Regions from separate parts of the Vibrio alfacsensis genome, predicted to be linked through region 2. Evidence: riboswitches for the same ligand, from Rfam matches in the RefSeq annotation. Region 2 holds a riboswitch; the other holds the start of a gene.
What was found. A riboswitch is a leader RNA that binds a small molecule or an ion and turns the genes downstream of it on or off. The one in region 2 is predicted to bind thiamine pyrophosphate.

Region 1: another riboswitch for thiamine pyrophosphate. It lies ahead of thiC (phosphomethylpyrimidine synthase ThiC); the one in region 2 lies ahead of thiD (bifunctional hydroxymethylpyrimidine kinase/phosphomethylpyrimidine kinase).

The regions. Positions count from the first base shown of each region.
Region 1 covers NZ_AP024165.1:3,102,374-3,109,213, forward strand. The annotation lists gene thiS (sulfur carrier protein ThiS) at 1-9, opposite strand, end outside; gene VA249_RS14340 (HesA/MoeB/ThiF family protein) at 64-831, opposite strand; gene VA249_RS14345 (thiamine phosphate synthase) at 818-2,233, opposite strand; gene thiC (phosphomethylpyrimidine synthase ThiC) at 2,233-4,173, opposite strand; TPP riboswitch at 4,339-4,437, opposite strand; gene crcB (fluoride efflux transporter CrcB) at 4,490-4,873, opposite strand; tRNA gene VA249_RS14360 (tRNA-Asp) at 5,306-5,382, opposite strand; rRNA gene rrf (5S ribosomal RNA) at 5,448-5,564, opposite strand; rRNA gene VA249_RS14370 (23S ribosomal RNA) at 5,696-6,840, opposite strand, start outside.
Region 2 covers NZ_AP024166.1:75,958-82,797, forward strand. The annotation lists gene tenA (thiaminase II) at 1-62, opposite strand, end outside; gene VA249_RS15035 (ABC transporter substrate-binding protein) at 117-1,067, opposite strand; partial or broken gene VA249_RS15040 (ABC transporter permease) at 1,115-1,849, opposite strand; gene VA249_RS15045 (ABC transporter ATP-binding protein) at 1,908-2,672, opposite strand; gene thiD (bifunctional hydroxymethylpyrimidine kinase/phosphomethylpyrimidine kinase) at 2,662-3,555, opposite strand; TPP riboswitch at 3,668-3,777, opposite strand; gene VA249_RS15055 (TldD/PmbA family protein) at 4,174-5,559, shown strand; gene VA249_RS15060 (TldD/PmbA family protein) at 5,559-6,840, shown strand, end outside.

The DNA.
Region 1 (6,840 bases), on a different replicon from region 2:
TGATGTCATTGCTTGCGACTCTCATATTCTTCGATATTAGGTAAAAATGTATGCGACCTATCACTAAGCGCAAACTTGGCATTGCTTATCTTTTTGTATTTTCATGGTTTGCCACTGCATTCGGAGCCCATCAAATAGATGCAATTGAAATGGTTTCACGTGAAACATTCCTGTCGATAGCCTTTGAATTGCCGCTATCGCTTGGTAGTTGCCAAGTGTGCCCACCACCGGACCGACGACACCGCTGTCACTGCACTTTTGAGTTTGTGGTAATTCGTCGAACGGATACAAACAGCGGTAACAGGCTTTACTCTGCGCTTCTTGTTCACTTGGTGTTTGGTAATCAAAGACAGCGAATTGCCCTTGCCAACCAATTGCTGCCGCCGAGATGAGCGGCGTATTTTGTTCGAAACAAACTTGGTTAATGAGCTGGCGCGTTGGCATGTTATCGGTGCAGTCCAACACCACATCCGCCAGCATCACCTCAAGCTGCAGCTGTGCTTTGTCCAATCGCTTATTGAGAGCACGAATTTGAACCATAGAATTAAGGTCAGTCAGTTGCTTTGCAGTTGCTTCTGTTTTCGCAACTTGGAGGTCTTGTTCACGATAAATGATCTGGCGTTGTAGGTTACTGCTATCAACTTCATCATCATCAACCACAACCAATTTACCAACGCCCGCTGATGCCAAGTACAAACTCGCTGCGCTCCCCAATCCACCACAACCGATGATCAGAACATGCGATTTGCTCAAACGCTCTTGCCCAATTTCGGCAATTTCAGGCAGAGCGACTTGACGTTGATAGCGAAGAAACTGCTTATCCGTGAGCATGCTCGCCTCTCTTGTTATGCACCAATTCATTATTCTGTTCAGTAAACGTTAGCTGTCTTTCCTTCATCAGTTGTGCGAAAAACTCGATGACGGACTGAGGTGATTCTGCCAACGTAATAGCACGCACTACTGCTAAGCTAGAAACACCTGTTTGCCAAACTTCGTCTGCATTAGATTGGTCAATGCCACCAATCGCGACCGTCGGAAAGCCAAGCACATAGTCACTACCTGCTTTGTCTTTTGCAGGAAGGAAAGCCAACTCTGTGTTTCCGTAAGGAATGCTATCAATCAGCTTTTGATACAGTTCCAAGCGCACCAAACCTTGTGGTTTCGATGGCATCTGTTTTGTGGTGGTTGGGAAAATATGCCCTAGCGCGATGTAGCTAGGATGAATTTGTACGATGCGCAGTAGTTCATAATAACCATGCGTAGAAAGACCAAGACGAATGCCGGCTTTAGTTAACTGAGCCAAATTCGATTCTTCTATGTCTTCTTGTCCTAGGTGAATGCCATAAGCAGCATGCTTGATTGCCAACTGCCAATAGTCATTGATGAACACTTGTGCTTGATACTGACGACCTAGCTCAATTGCTCGAATGATCTGTTGTTCTAAATCGGCTTGTTGTGGGTTCTTGATTCGCAGTTGAATAGTGTTGATGCCTAGTGGCAGTAGACGCTCAATCCACGCAACATCATCAACGACTGGATAGAGCCCTAGACTTTGCTTAGTTAGAGTTGGAAAGCTAACGCTCTCGCATTGTGCAGACCAACCAACTTGAATACCTAGTCGGTTATCCTCCAGTACAGGCGTGGGGAAATCATAGAATTGGTCAGCCCACTGAGTAGATCTTCCCTCGTCAAGGTTGTCATTCAACAGTGTTTCACGTGAAACATTCGCTTGTTGAGTTAGCATTCCTCGAGCAAGTGTTAACGCATCTTCGATAGGAAAATCGAGTACTGTCAGCGTTACTGTCCAAGCAAGGTGATGTTCGGGATCGAACATTGCGTTGAATTTGGACTTAACGGAAAGCGCTCTCACTTCGTTGTTAATTGGGTGACGCCAGATATCAAGCTGAAGCACTTTCTCCTTTTCATCGGATACCTGCGTATCAGCAATGCCAATATAAATCGCTTTCGACGGTTGCTTAGCACACGCATCTACCGATAAAGCAGAGCGGTAATAGAGCACAAATGAACTCTCATGATCAGAGTCATAACCATCAATAAGATCTGCCGTTATGCGTGTGGTCTGTTGGTCGCGAACAAGCTGAATAGATTGAGTTGGGCTCACACCCAACTCAATGTCTTCGATGCTAAAACCCTGTTCTTTCGCCAACAGCAAACATTGCTGAACTAAACCTGTCAGTTCAATCAATGATGACGGAATAAGGATTTTGCTCATTAGTCACTTACCTCGGCATGTGCTGCTGGGTGGTATAGCTCAGAACCTGTATCTCTAAACTCTTGCGATTTCTGACGCATCCCCTCAAGAGGATCATCCAGCATTTTGATCGATATAGCTTGGTCCGCAGCAACTTGCTCAGTGTCTTTCGCGTACTCTCGTACCTCTTGCGAAATCTTCATGGAGCAGAACTTTGGTCCGCACATCGAGCAGAAGTGAGCAACTTTTCCAGACTCTTGAGGCAAGGTTTCATCATGGAAAGCGCGTGCGGTATCTGGGTCGAGTGACAAGTTAAACTGGTCTTCCCAACGGAACTCGAAGCGAGCTTTAGAAAGTGCGTTATCACGAACTTGAGCGCCAGGGTGTCCCTTAGCCAAATCCGCGGCGTGCGCAGCAAGCTTGTACGTGATCATGCCTACTTTCACGTCTTCTTTGTTTGGTAAACCAAGATGCTCTTTAGGAGTTACGTAGCAAAGCATCGCACAGCCATACCAACCAATCATGGCAGCGCCGATGCCTGAAGTAATATGGTCGTAACCAGGAGCGACGTCTGTCGTCAATGGACCAAGGGTGTAGAAAGGAGCTTCATGGCAGTGCTCTAGCTGCTCTTCCATGTTCTCTTTGATCATATGCATTGGAACATGACCAGGACCTTCGATAATCACCTGTACGTCGTATTCCCACGCTATCTTGGTCAATTCTCCAAGAGTACGAAGCTCTGCAAATTGCGCTTCGTCGTTAGCATCGGCAACCGAGCCAGGACGCAGACCATCACCGAGAGAAAGTGCCACATCATACTTAGCACAGATTTCACAGATCTCTCGGAAGTGAGTATATAAGAAGCTTTCTTGGTGATGCGCTAAACACCATTTCGCGATGATAGAACCACCACGAGAGACAATGCCAGTAACGCGTTTTGCAGTCATTGGCACATAACGAAGTAGTAAACCGGCATGGATAGTGAAGTAGTCAACGCCCTGCTCTGCTTGCTCGATCAGGGTATCACGCATCACTTCCCAGTTAAGGTTTTCAGCAACACCATTCACTTTCTCAAGCGCTTGATACATTGGTACGGTACCTATCGGAACCGGACTGTTACGTAGAATCCACTCGCGAGTTTCGTGAATATTACGTCCAGTAGAGAGATCCATAACGGTATCTCCACCCCAGCGCGTTGCCCATACTAACTTCTCTACTTCTTCTTCAATCGAAGAAGTGACCGATGAGTTACCAATGTTGGCGTTCACTTTGACCAAAAAGTTACGTCCAATGATCATTGGTTCGGATTCTGGGTGGTTGATATTAGAAGGGATAATAGCGCGACCTTCGGCGACTTCTTTACGCACAAACTCGGCGGTAATGTCTTTTGGAAGATTCGCTCCGAAGCTTTGACCCGGATGTTGTTGATTCAGCACTTCATCGCGGTATTGAGCACGCCCCATATTTTCACGTAGGGCGATGTATTCCATTTCTGGGGTGATTATACCTTGGCGAGCATAGTGCAATTGAGTCACGCACTGCCCATCTTTGGCACGTCGAATACGTGGTAAATTTCCGTAACGAAGATCGTCTAGCGTTTCATCTTCTAGGCGCTCTTTGGTGTATACCGAGCTTACTTCATCAAGTAGCTCAGTATCGGCACGCTCTTCAATCCACTCTTCTCTCAGCTTAGGTAAGCCATTGTAAATGTCTATGGTGTGATTTTGATCTGTGTATACACCCGAGGTATCGTAAACGCGTACTGGCTCATTAGGCTCGAAAATAGGCGCTTCTTTTGTGCCCCCAATAAGGCTATCAGCGAGTGATATTTCACGCATTGGCACACGAATATCAGGACGTGAACCCTCTACGTAGACTTTTCTTGAATTTGGGTACGGTTGTACCGAGAGTGTATCAATGAACTGTTTTGCTTCCAGTCTCGCTTGCTTGCGACTCGACATAGCATTTTTCCTTGCTTTGTTATGCTTAGATAAAAAGTATTGGGATAAAAATGCTTGGCGGATAGATGCGACAAGAGGAATCGAATTGAGGACAAGTTGAGCGGATGCTCTTCGTCTATAACAACATTCGACTATTTGATAGGTCGACCAGATAGAACTCTGGTGTAGATATCTTCTCTTGTTCCCTTCGCAGATTCTAATCTGATCAGGTTCAACGGATCCCGAATTAACGGTCTCAGCCTTATGGCACTCCGACAAGTGAAATCAGTATATAAAAACGGCTTGGTTAAACCAAGCCGAGTTGTTCAAAATTTGACTAACTACGCATCAATAACTGAAAGCCAATCCATGCAGCTGAGATGCTTAGTACAACATTCAATAAAACGTTCAGACCCATTTTGAAGAAAGCGCCTTGTTGCATCAAAAGAACATTATCCATCGAGAACGTGGAGAATGTTGTTAGTGCACCAAGAAAGCCTAATCCAATGATTTGGCGCCAAGGATCAGTTGCAAGTATCTCACTTTCAAACGCCGCAATCAGCAGCCCCATAATAAATGAACCAACCACGTTCACAGTGAGGGTACCGTACGGAAAGCCACGACCAAGTAGCATCACACAAAGTTCAGAAATTAAGTAACGAGAACATGCACCAAATGCGCCACCTAATGCAATAAACCCCAAAATGGATAGTTGTCCCATAGTTCCCCCAGAAAAGTTAATGGCGACATTGTAATCAAATCTGAGGCTATAGTGACGATGAAATCTTAGAATTTAGCAAACGCCCTCACTCGGAATTTGGGTATATTTTAAAAGTTACAGGTGTCACGTAGGGCAAATAAACACCGTTTCAACAAATGTGTTAACGAGAAAAGTGAACACAAGCTCATATGAGGCTAACAGAAGAGAAAATTTTAAGCTACTGATTTCTGTTAGCACTATGATTACTTATTTTTAGGAGTACTAGAGAAATATAGAATATACGACAAAACCCTAGCATTGCTACTAGGGCTTTGTCTGAATAAATGGCGGGGCGGCCGGGCTTGCGTTCAAGCGGGACTCGTTGGTCGAAGACCAAGTTTATGCATATACGAAAAAGCCCCAGCATTTCTGCTAGGGCTTCGTCTGAATAAATGGCGGAGCGGACGGGACTCGAACCCGCGACCCCCGGCGTGACAGGCCGGTATTCTAACCAACTGAACTACCGCTCCACACGGTGACGGAGATTTCTCTCTATCCGGTAATCGCCGTTCAACGCGTTTACCTTAAAATTAAAGCCTGGCGATGTCCTACTCTCACATGGGGAAACCCCACACTACCATCGGCGCTATTTCGTTTCACTTCTGAGTTCGGAATGGAAATCAGGTGGGTCCAAAATGCTATGGTCGCCAAGCAAATTCTGTCTTTTTACTTTCGCTTTTTCGAAAAAAGGGAAAACAAAAAGTTTGGAAAGCTGTTTTTGTGTTCTCTACACAATCAAGTCTTGTTCTTGCTTTGAGTCCATCAAAACCCTTTGGGTGTTGTATGGTTAAGCCTCACGGGCAATTAGTATCAGTTAGCTCAATGCCTCACAGCACTTACACACCTGACCTATCAACGTCGTAGTCTCCGACAACCCTTTAGGATACTTAAAGTATCAGGGAGAACTCATCTCAAGGCTCGCTTCCCGCTTAGATGCTTTCAGCGGTTATCGATTCCGAACTTAGCTACCGGGCAATGCGTCTGGCGACACAACCCGAACACCAGAGGTTCGTCCACTCCGGTCCTCTCGTACTAGGAGCAGCCCCTTTCAATTCTCCAACGCCCACGGCAGATAGGGACCGAACTGTCTCACGACGTTCTAAACCCAGCTCGCGTACCACTTTAAATGGCGAACAGCCATACCCTTGGGACCGACTTCAGCCCCAGGATGTGATGAGCCGACATCGAGGTGCCAAACACCGCCGTCGATATGAACTCTTGGGCGGTATCAGCCTGTTATCCCCGGAGTACCTTTTATCCGTTGAGCGATGGCCCTTCCATTCAGAACCACCGGATCACTATGACCTGCTTTCGCACCTGCTCGAATTGTCATTCTCGCAGTCAAGCGGGCTTATGCCATTGCACTAACCTCACGATGTCCAACCGTGATTAGCCCACCTTCGTGCTCCTCCGTTACTCTTTGGGAGGAGACCGCCCCAGTCAAACTACCCACCAGGCACTGTCCGCAACCCCGATAAGGGGTCGACGTTAGAACATCAACACTACAAGGGTGGTATTTCAAGGACGGCTCCACAGATACTAGCGTACCTGCTTCAAAGCCTCCCACCTATCCTACACATGTAGGGTCAATGTTCAGTGCCAAGCTGTAGTAAAGGTTCACGGGGTCTTTCCGTCTAGCCGCGGGTACACTGCATCTTCACAGCGATTTCAATTTCACTGAGTCTCGGGTGGAGACAGCGTGGCCATCATTACGCCATTCGTGCAGGTCGGAACTTACCCGACAAGGAATTTCGCTACCTTAGGACCGTTATAGTTACGGCCGCCGTTTACCGGGGCTTCGATCAAGAGCTTCGACCGAAGTCTAACCCCATCAATTAACCTTCCGGCACCGGGCAGGCGTCACACCGTATACGTCATCTTACGATTTTGCACAGTGCTGTGTTTTTAATAAACAGTTGCAGCCACCT
Region 2 (6,840 bases):
GCATGCTCGGTGTATTCTTGCCAATCTTGGCGGCAAGCGTCGATCAAATCTTGGTATGTCATTATAGGTATCTCGTTATCAATAGACCTTAGGCTTTGAGCCTAAGGTCAGTAGGACTAGTCAAAGTTCGGTACGTAATCTTTTGCTTTTGGCAGTGTTTCGATGATGTTTTGTGAATACATGAATTCGGCATAATCATCGTAGCGTTTCAGATCTACTGCGGATGGACGAAGAGCGAAACGAGTTAGCGTGTCGTTCCAAGCGCGTTGGTTAAGTTCGTTGTTGAGGGTGTCTGGTGAATAAGCCACGAACTCTTTCCACGACGCTTTTGGATGGTTAACAATGTAAGTGGTTGCTTGCTCTAGTGCTTTGTTGAATGCCTTGATGGCTTCTTTGTCGTAGGTTTTTGCATTGGCTACGAAGACCAACTCGTCATACGCTGGCACGCCGTGCTCCTCTGGGAAGAAAGCTTTGGCTTTGTAACCCTCTAGCGCAAGTTGGTTGGTTTCGAAGTTACGTAGACCACCCCAAATCGCATCTACTTTGCCAGATGCGAGAGATGATGACAGCGCCCAACCTATATTGATGATTTGCACGTCAGAAAACTTCACGTTTTCTTGCGCAAGCATGGTGCCGATTGTCGCTTCTTCGTTACCTGCGATCGCAATACCGATCTTCTTACCTTTTAAGCCACCAAGGTTTTCGTTCTTACCGTTATCCAGCACCATCAGCGTGTTGAGTGGCGTAGCAATCAGAGTCGCAGAGCGGATTAATGGCAAGCCAGCCGCGACATCAATTGTCAGGCTTGGTTGGTAAGAAATCGCCATGTCGACTTTACCTGCCGCGACCAACTTAGGTGGTGTGCTTGGGTCTGCGGGCTCTTGAATGTTGACTTTCAAACCTTGCTCTTTGAAGTAACCACGCTCTTTGGCGATCACGATAGGACCATGGTTTGGGTTGACGAACCAATCCAGCATTAGCGTCATCTCTTTTTCGGCACCAAGTACGTTGGTTGATACCACTGAAGCGAGCAGAGCAGCAGCGCTCATAAGTTTGTTTTTATTCACGGGGTTCTTCCTTTTCTTTCCCTATTTACTTTGACTATTTTCTGTAATTACTTGTTTTCCCAAGGGATGGCTTTTTTCAATAATTTATCGGTGATGAAGTAGAGTGCGATTGACAACACGGCGAGGATAAACAGCGCCGCAAACATTTCATCAATGATCATGCGAGCGTTGGCTTGTAACATCAGATAGCCTAAACCCTCACTTGAACCAACCCATTCACCCACCACGGCACCAATTGGTGCAATAACCACGGCGACACGAATCCCGGATGCCAGTGTAGGTAGAGCGGCAGGCAACTGGATATGGCGCAGCAATTGCCATTTCGACGCTCCCATAGTTTTAGCAAGATCGAGATAACCGGTTGGTGTATTCCGAAGACCGTCATAACAACATGTCGTGACGGGGAAAAAGATGATGATCGCCGCCATCACCACTTTTGATGCGATGCCATAACCTAGCCAAAGCATGAGCACAGGCGCGATCGCAAATACCGGTATTGCTTGGCTGGCAATCAGAATGGGCAGGAGCCAACGTTTGAGCGGTTCGAACATCAGCATTTGTAATGCGAAGAACAAGCCCATTGATAATCCAAGCACCAGACCAAACAAGATCTCTTGAGCCGTAACCCAAGTATGTTTGAGCAATACGTCATAACGAGTCACTAATCTGTCCAGAACTTCAATTGGCGAGGGTAAGATGAAACTTGGCATGTCGAATACGACAACAGCCAGTTGCCACAAGCCCAAGATGACCGTCGTGCTGATTACCAAGCGAAGTGCCGGATGAGTCACTCGCTCCTTTTTATCTATTTTCGTTGAAATGGAGTTGTACTGAGTCATGTCACTCATAGTCTTTCTCCAATTGATCCAATATGGCTTGTTGTAATGCAGCACATTCACCGTCGAGCACTCTCGGTGGCTTTGAGTTTGGAACAACAAGGTGAAGAGCTTGCGCAGGCGTACCCTGCAATACATAGAGTTGGTGAGCTAGTCGCACCGCTTCTTGGGGATCATGAGTGATCAATACCACGGTCTTATCTTTTAGTAATTCGGCAGATAAGGTTTGCAGTTTATGACGAGTCACGGCATCGAGCGCCGAGAAAGGTTCATCCATGAGAACTAAGGGCTTGTCTTGCATGAGAGTTCGGGCGAGAGCGACACGCTGTCTCATGCCGCCAGACAGTTGATCGGGTTTGGTGTTTGCGTATTCTGTCAATCCAACTTGTTTTAATAAGGTCAGCGCACGTTGCTTGTTTTGTTCGGACCCATGAGGCCTTGTTGAATGAGAAAATCGTGAACTTAGGCAGACGTTGTCTAACACGTTCAACCATGGCAGTAACAGGTCTTGCTGCGCCATGTAGGCAATGCGATCGCGCAAGGCGATGCCATCCGTGGTGGTCAGCTCTCCATACCAATCAACCTTGTCATCCAGCAGACCCGCGAGATAGCGCAGGATCGTCGTTTTACCACAACCACTGCGACCAAGTAAGACTGTCCATTTGTTCGCAGGGATGTTCATGCTCAACCTTGCTAGCGTGGGGGTCAGGCTGTCTTTGTATTGTAGGCCAGCGTCCGAAAGTTGAAGGCCCAGAGTTCTAACGCGCATTATTGTTTTTGCCAAAGTTTGGACCAGCAAAGAAATGATGCACAGGGCCGTGACCTTGACCGACATCTAACTCATCGGCATGAGCAATAGCTTGGGTGATGTATTCTTTACCCAAATGTACGGCTCTATTTAGACTGTTCTCTTGGCCAAGGTAAGAGGCGATAGCGGATGAAAGCGTGCAGCCAGTACCGTGTGTGTTTTTGGTTGGGAATCGTTTCGCACTGATGAGTTCAGCACTGTCTTGCAGGATCAAGAGATCGTTACTGTTTTCATCTTTTTCTAAATGCCCGCCTTTTAACAGTACCGCTTTTGCACCGAGAGCGCGTAAGTCGGCAATCATGTCATTCATCTCAGACTCTGATTGAGGAACCGCCTTACCCGTAAGCGCTGCACCCTCTGGTAAATTTGGAGTAATGATGTCAGCGAGCGGAATCAGTGCTTCTTTCAATGTGCTGATGGCAGACTGTTCCAATAACAAATCGCCGCTGGTGGCGACCATTACAGGATCAATGACAAGGTGCTTGGGCTGATACTGCTTAATCTTGTTGGCAACAACTTTAATGATGCTCGAATCCGCCAGCATGCCAACTTTAACTGCGACAATGTTGAGGTCGGTAAAAACGGAATCGAGCTGGCTTTCAACATGCTCTAAAGGTATCGGGAAAATAGCGGAAACACCCTGCGTATTTTGCGAGGTAATAGCAGTAATCACCGAACAGGCAAAGCTTCCGGTTGCGGATATGGCTTTGATGTCTGCTTGAATGCCTGCGCCGCCGCCACTGTCCGACCCTGCGATCGTCAATACAATCGGGGTGGTTGACGATACTGTCGTTTGTGTTTTCGACTCTGCTGATGGTTGTTCTTGGTTTGATTGCTGCGCCATGGTCGCTCCTATTAAAAGACGTATAGGAACTGACTTTGGCTATCGCAAGGGAAGATCGGTGATCGGATCCGTTGAGGCTAGCTAAACTGATGGATGTTCAAGATCGGCTAGTGGCAAAGTAATGATAGTTCCCTACGTCAGTACTAACTGAATCAGGTTCAACGGGTCTCTATTTCGATCTCAGCCAACACAATTACTGCATTGGCTCCCCGACTATTTCGCTAGGATAATAGCAGTTCACGAATAGTAGATGTACGGATTTTTTCGTTTGAATCAAACAATCGATAAATTTTGAGAAGTCCAACTCTGTTTGATATCGGTATTGAGTATTTTTATCTCTGTTAATTAAAAATTGACTGGAAAGTTCTTGGAACAAATGATGTTTTGCATTGAAAGTGGTAGAGAAAGACTCCATTTATCATTGATAGTTCGACATAATACGTAACGAATCGTTGTTTGATTTAGCAAGGATTAGCATAAAACAAGGTTAAAAAAGTGTTAACATTTAACGCGTTGCCAATATGCTTTTGAGTCATCCAATTTAGGTTGTGACTGTTATAAACAGAGTCTAACTCAGAGGTGGGGAAGGCTAGGACGATCAACGAGCAAGGAGATTTCATGCTTAATTCTGTAACAGCGAAAGCGGTGATCGATCATGCCCTCTTTTTAGGGGCTGATTTCGCTGAGCTATTCGTTGAACACCATCAAACCAACACTGTCCAGATCGCATCTGGTGAGGTGGACAAGGTGAACTCGGGTATCGATTTTGGTATCGGTATTCGTCTCTTCTTCGGTCATAAAGTGCTTTACGGTTACACCAACAGCACCGATGAAGCCGAGCTTAAACGCGTAACCTCACTGCTTGCAGCAAAAGACAAGCGTGAGCAAATCGTGTCAGCAGGTTCTCTCAATCTGAACCGCTACCCAATTCAACATGGTTGTCGTATGCCACTTGGCAAAGACGCTAACCTAGATTCTAAAATTGCTTTCTTATTGCAAGTTGACCAAGCCGCACGCGCAGAGAGTGAACATATCAGCCAGTTCATTGGCAGCGTGCTTCAGCGCGAACAGCAAGTGTCTATCTTCAACTCAGAAGGTCTACACGTTGATGATACTCGCCACTACATCCGAGTTGCTGGTAACACTGTCGCGCAAAAAGGTAATGAGCAGTCTTCTGGTATGGAAGGTCCTGGCGCTCTTGCTGGTTGGGAGTTCAGTGAACAGCTGGATGCGAAAGAGCTAGGTCAAACTATCGCGCAGCAAGCGTTAGTAAAACTTGGTGCGGATGCGTGTCCATCGGGTGAAATGCCAGTGGTAATTGGTAACGGTTTTGGCGGTGTTATCTTCCATGAAGCGTGTGGTCACTTGCTAGAAACCACTTCGGTTGCGAAGAAAGCATCAGTCTTCCACGACAAGATGGGCGAAATGGTTGCTCACACCGCAGTGAATGCAGTCGATGATGGCACCATGACCAACGAATGGGGCTCGATTCACATTGATGATGAAGGCATGAAGACTCAGCGCACTCAATTGATCAAAGACGGTAAGCTAACCAGCTTCATGGTCGATAAAATGGGTGGCATGAAGACAGGTTATGAGCCTACGGGTTCTGGTCGTCGTCAAAACTACAAGTTCGCACCAACATCGCGCATGCGTAACACCTTTATCGAAGAGGGCGAGCATGCACTTGATGACATGCTGGCAGGCATCGAACGTGGTATCTATGCGAAGAAGATGGGCGGTGGCTCGGTTCAACCGGGTACGGGTGAGTTTAACTTTGCTGTTCGTGAAGCTTATCTCATTGAAAATGGCAAAATCACCAAGCCTCTGAAAACAGCAACGCTGATCAGCACGGGTCCAAAAGTGTTGAAAGAAATCAGCATGGTCGGCAAAGACATGGCGCTTGCGCCGGGCATGTGTGGTTCAGTAAGTGGTTCAGTACCAACAACAGTCGGTCAGCCAACGCTGAAAGTCGATAACATTCTGGTAGGAGGCGGTAACTAATGAGCCAAGAACAACAACTTCTTACTGCGGTTGATTACGTCCTATCAGAAGCAAAACGCCAAGGGGCAGAAGCGGACGTCATTGTAAACCGCAACAGCAGCTTTTCTTTGAAAGCGAACCAAGGAAAGCTGGATGAGTACAAAGTAAGCTCAAGCCAAGTTCTGGGTGTTCGTGTTGTGAAAGATGCGCGCGTTGCAACGAGCTATTCTGAGTCGTTAGAGCAACCAAGCTTAGATTTGATGCTGACCAATGCACTGCAAAGCGCTCGCTTTTCCAAGCAAGATGAACATCAGGCCATTAGCTGTGTGAACAGCCAAATCACGACCGATGTTGCTGAGATTGCACAAGAGGATACCACCTCGGTTGACGAAAAGATCGAACTGTCTCTCGCTCTTGAGCAAGGCGTAGTCGCTCTGCCTCACGCTTCTAGCGCACCTTACAATGGTTATAGTGATAGCGAAACGCAATTAATCATCGCCAATACACAAGGCTCGTTGTGCCAACACTTCGAACGCTCGTTTACTTGTTACGCGTATACCTTGTTTGAAAAAGACGGCAAACAGTCGATGGCGGGTAGAATGTCACTGGGTCGCCATTTTGATGAGTTGAACCCAGCTTACTGTATCGAAAGTGGTTACAACCTTGCTCGTGATCTTCTTGAAGGCGCTCCGGTTACGACGGGTAACTATCCTGCTATTTTTCACATCAATGCGCTAGCAAGTTTATTCGGTGCTTTCGGCAGTGCTTTCTCTGGTGTAAGCGCGATGAAAGGTATTACGCCACTGGGTGACAAGCTTGGTCAACGTGTTGCGAGTGATTTGATTACCTTTACCGATACGGCTTACATGCCAAATGGTATGGCGATCGCAAGTTTTGATAGTGAAGGCTTCGCGACTCAAAACAATGTCATGATTGCTAATGGTGAGTTGAAAACCTTGCTACACAACAGCCAGACCGCAAGTTACTTGGGCGCAGTCTCGACAGCAAGTGCTGCGCGTGGTGCAAAATCGAGCTTAGACGTGTCAGCGAATCACAAAGTGATTGCGACAGGCAACAGCAGTGCGTCAGAAGTAAAAGCGGGTGAGTACCTAGAGTTAGTCGAACTTCAAGGTGTCCATTCTGGGGCGGATGCAGTGAGTGGTGATTTCTCGTTTGGTGCGAGTGGCTTCTTGTGTCGTGATGGTAAGCGCATTCAACCAGTACGTGGTATCACGGTAGCGGGTAACTTCTACAAGTTGCTGCAAGAAGTTGAGGCAGTAGGTGATACTCAGCTAATTAACG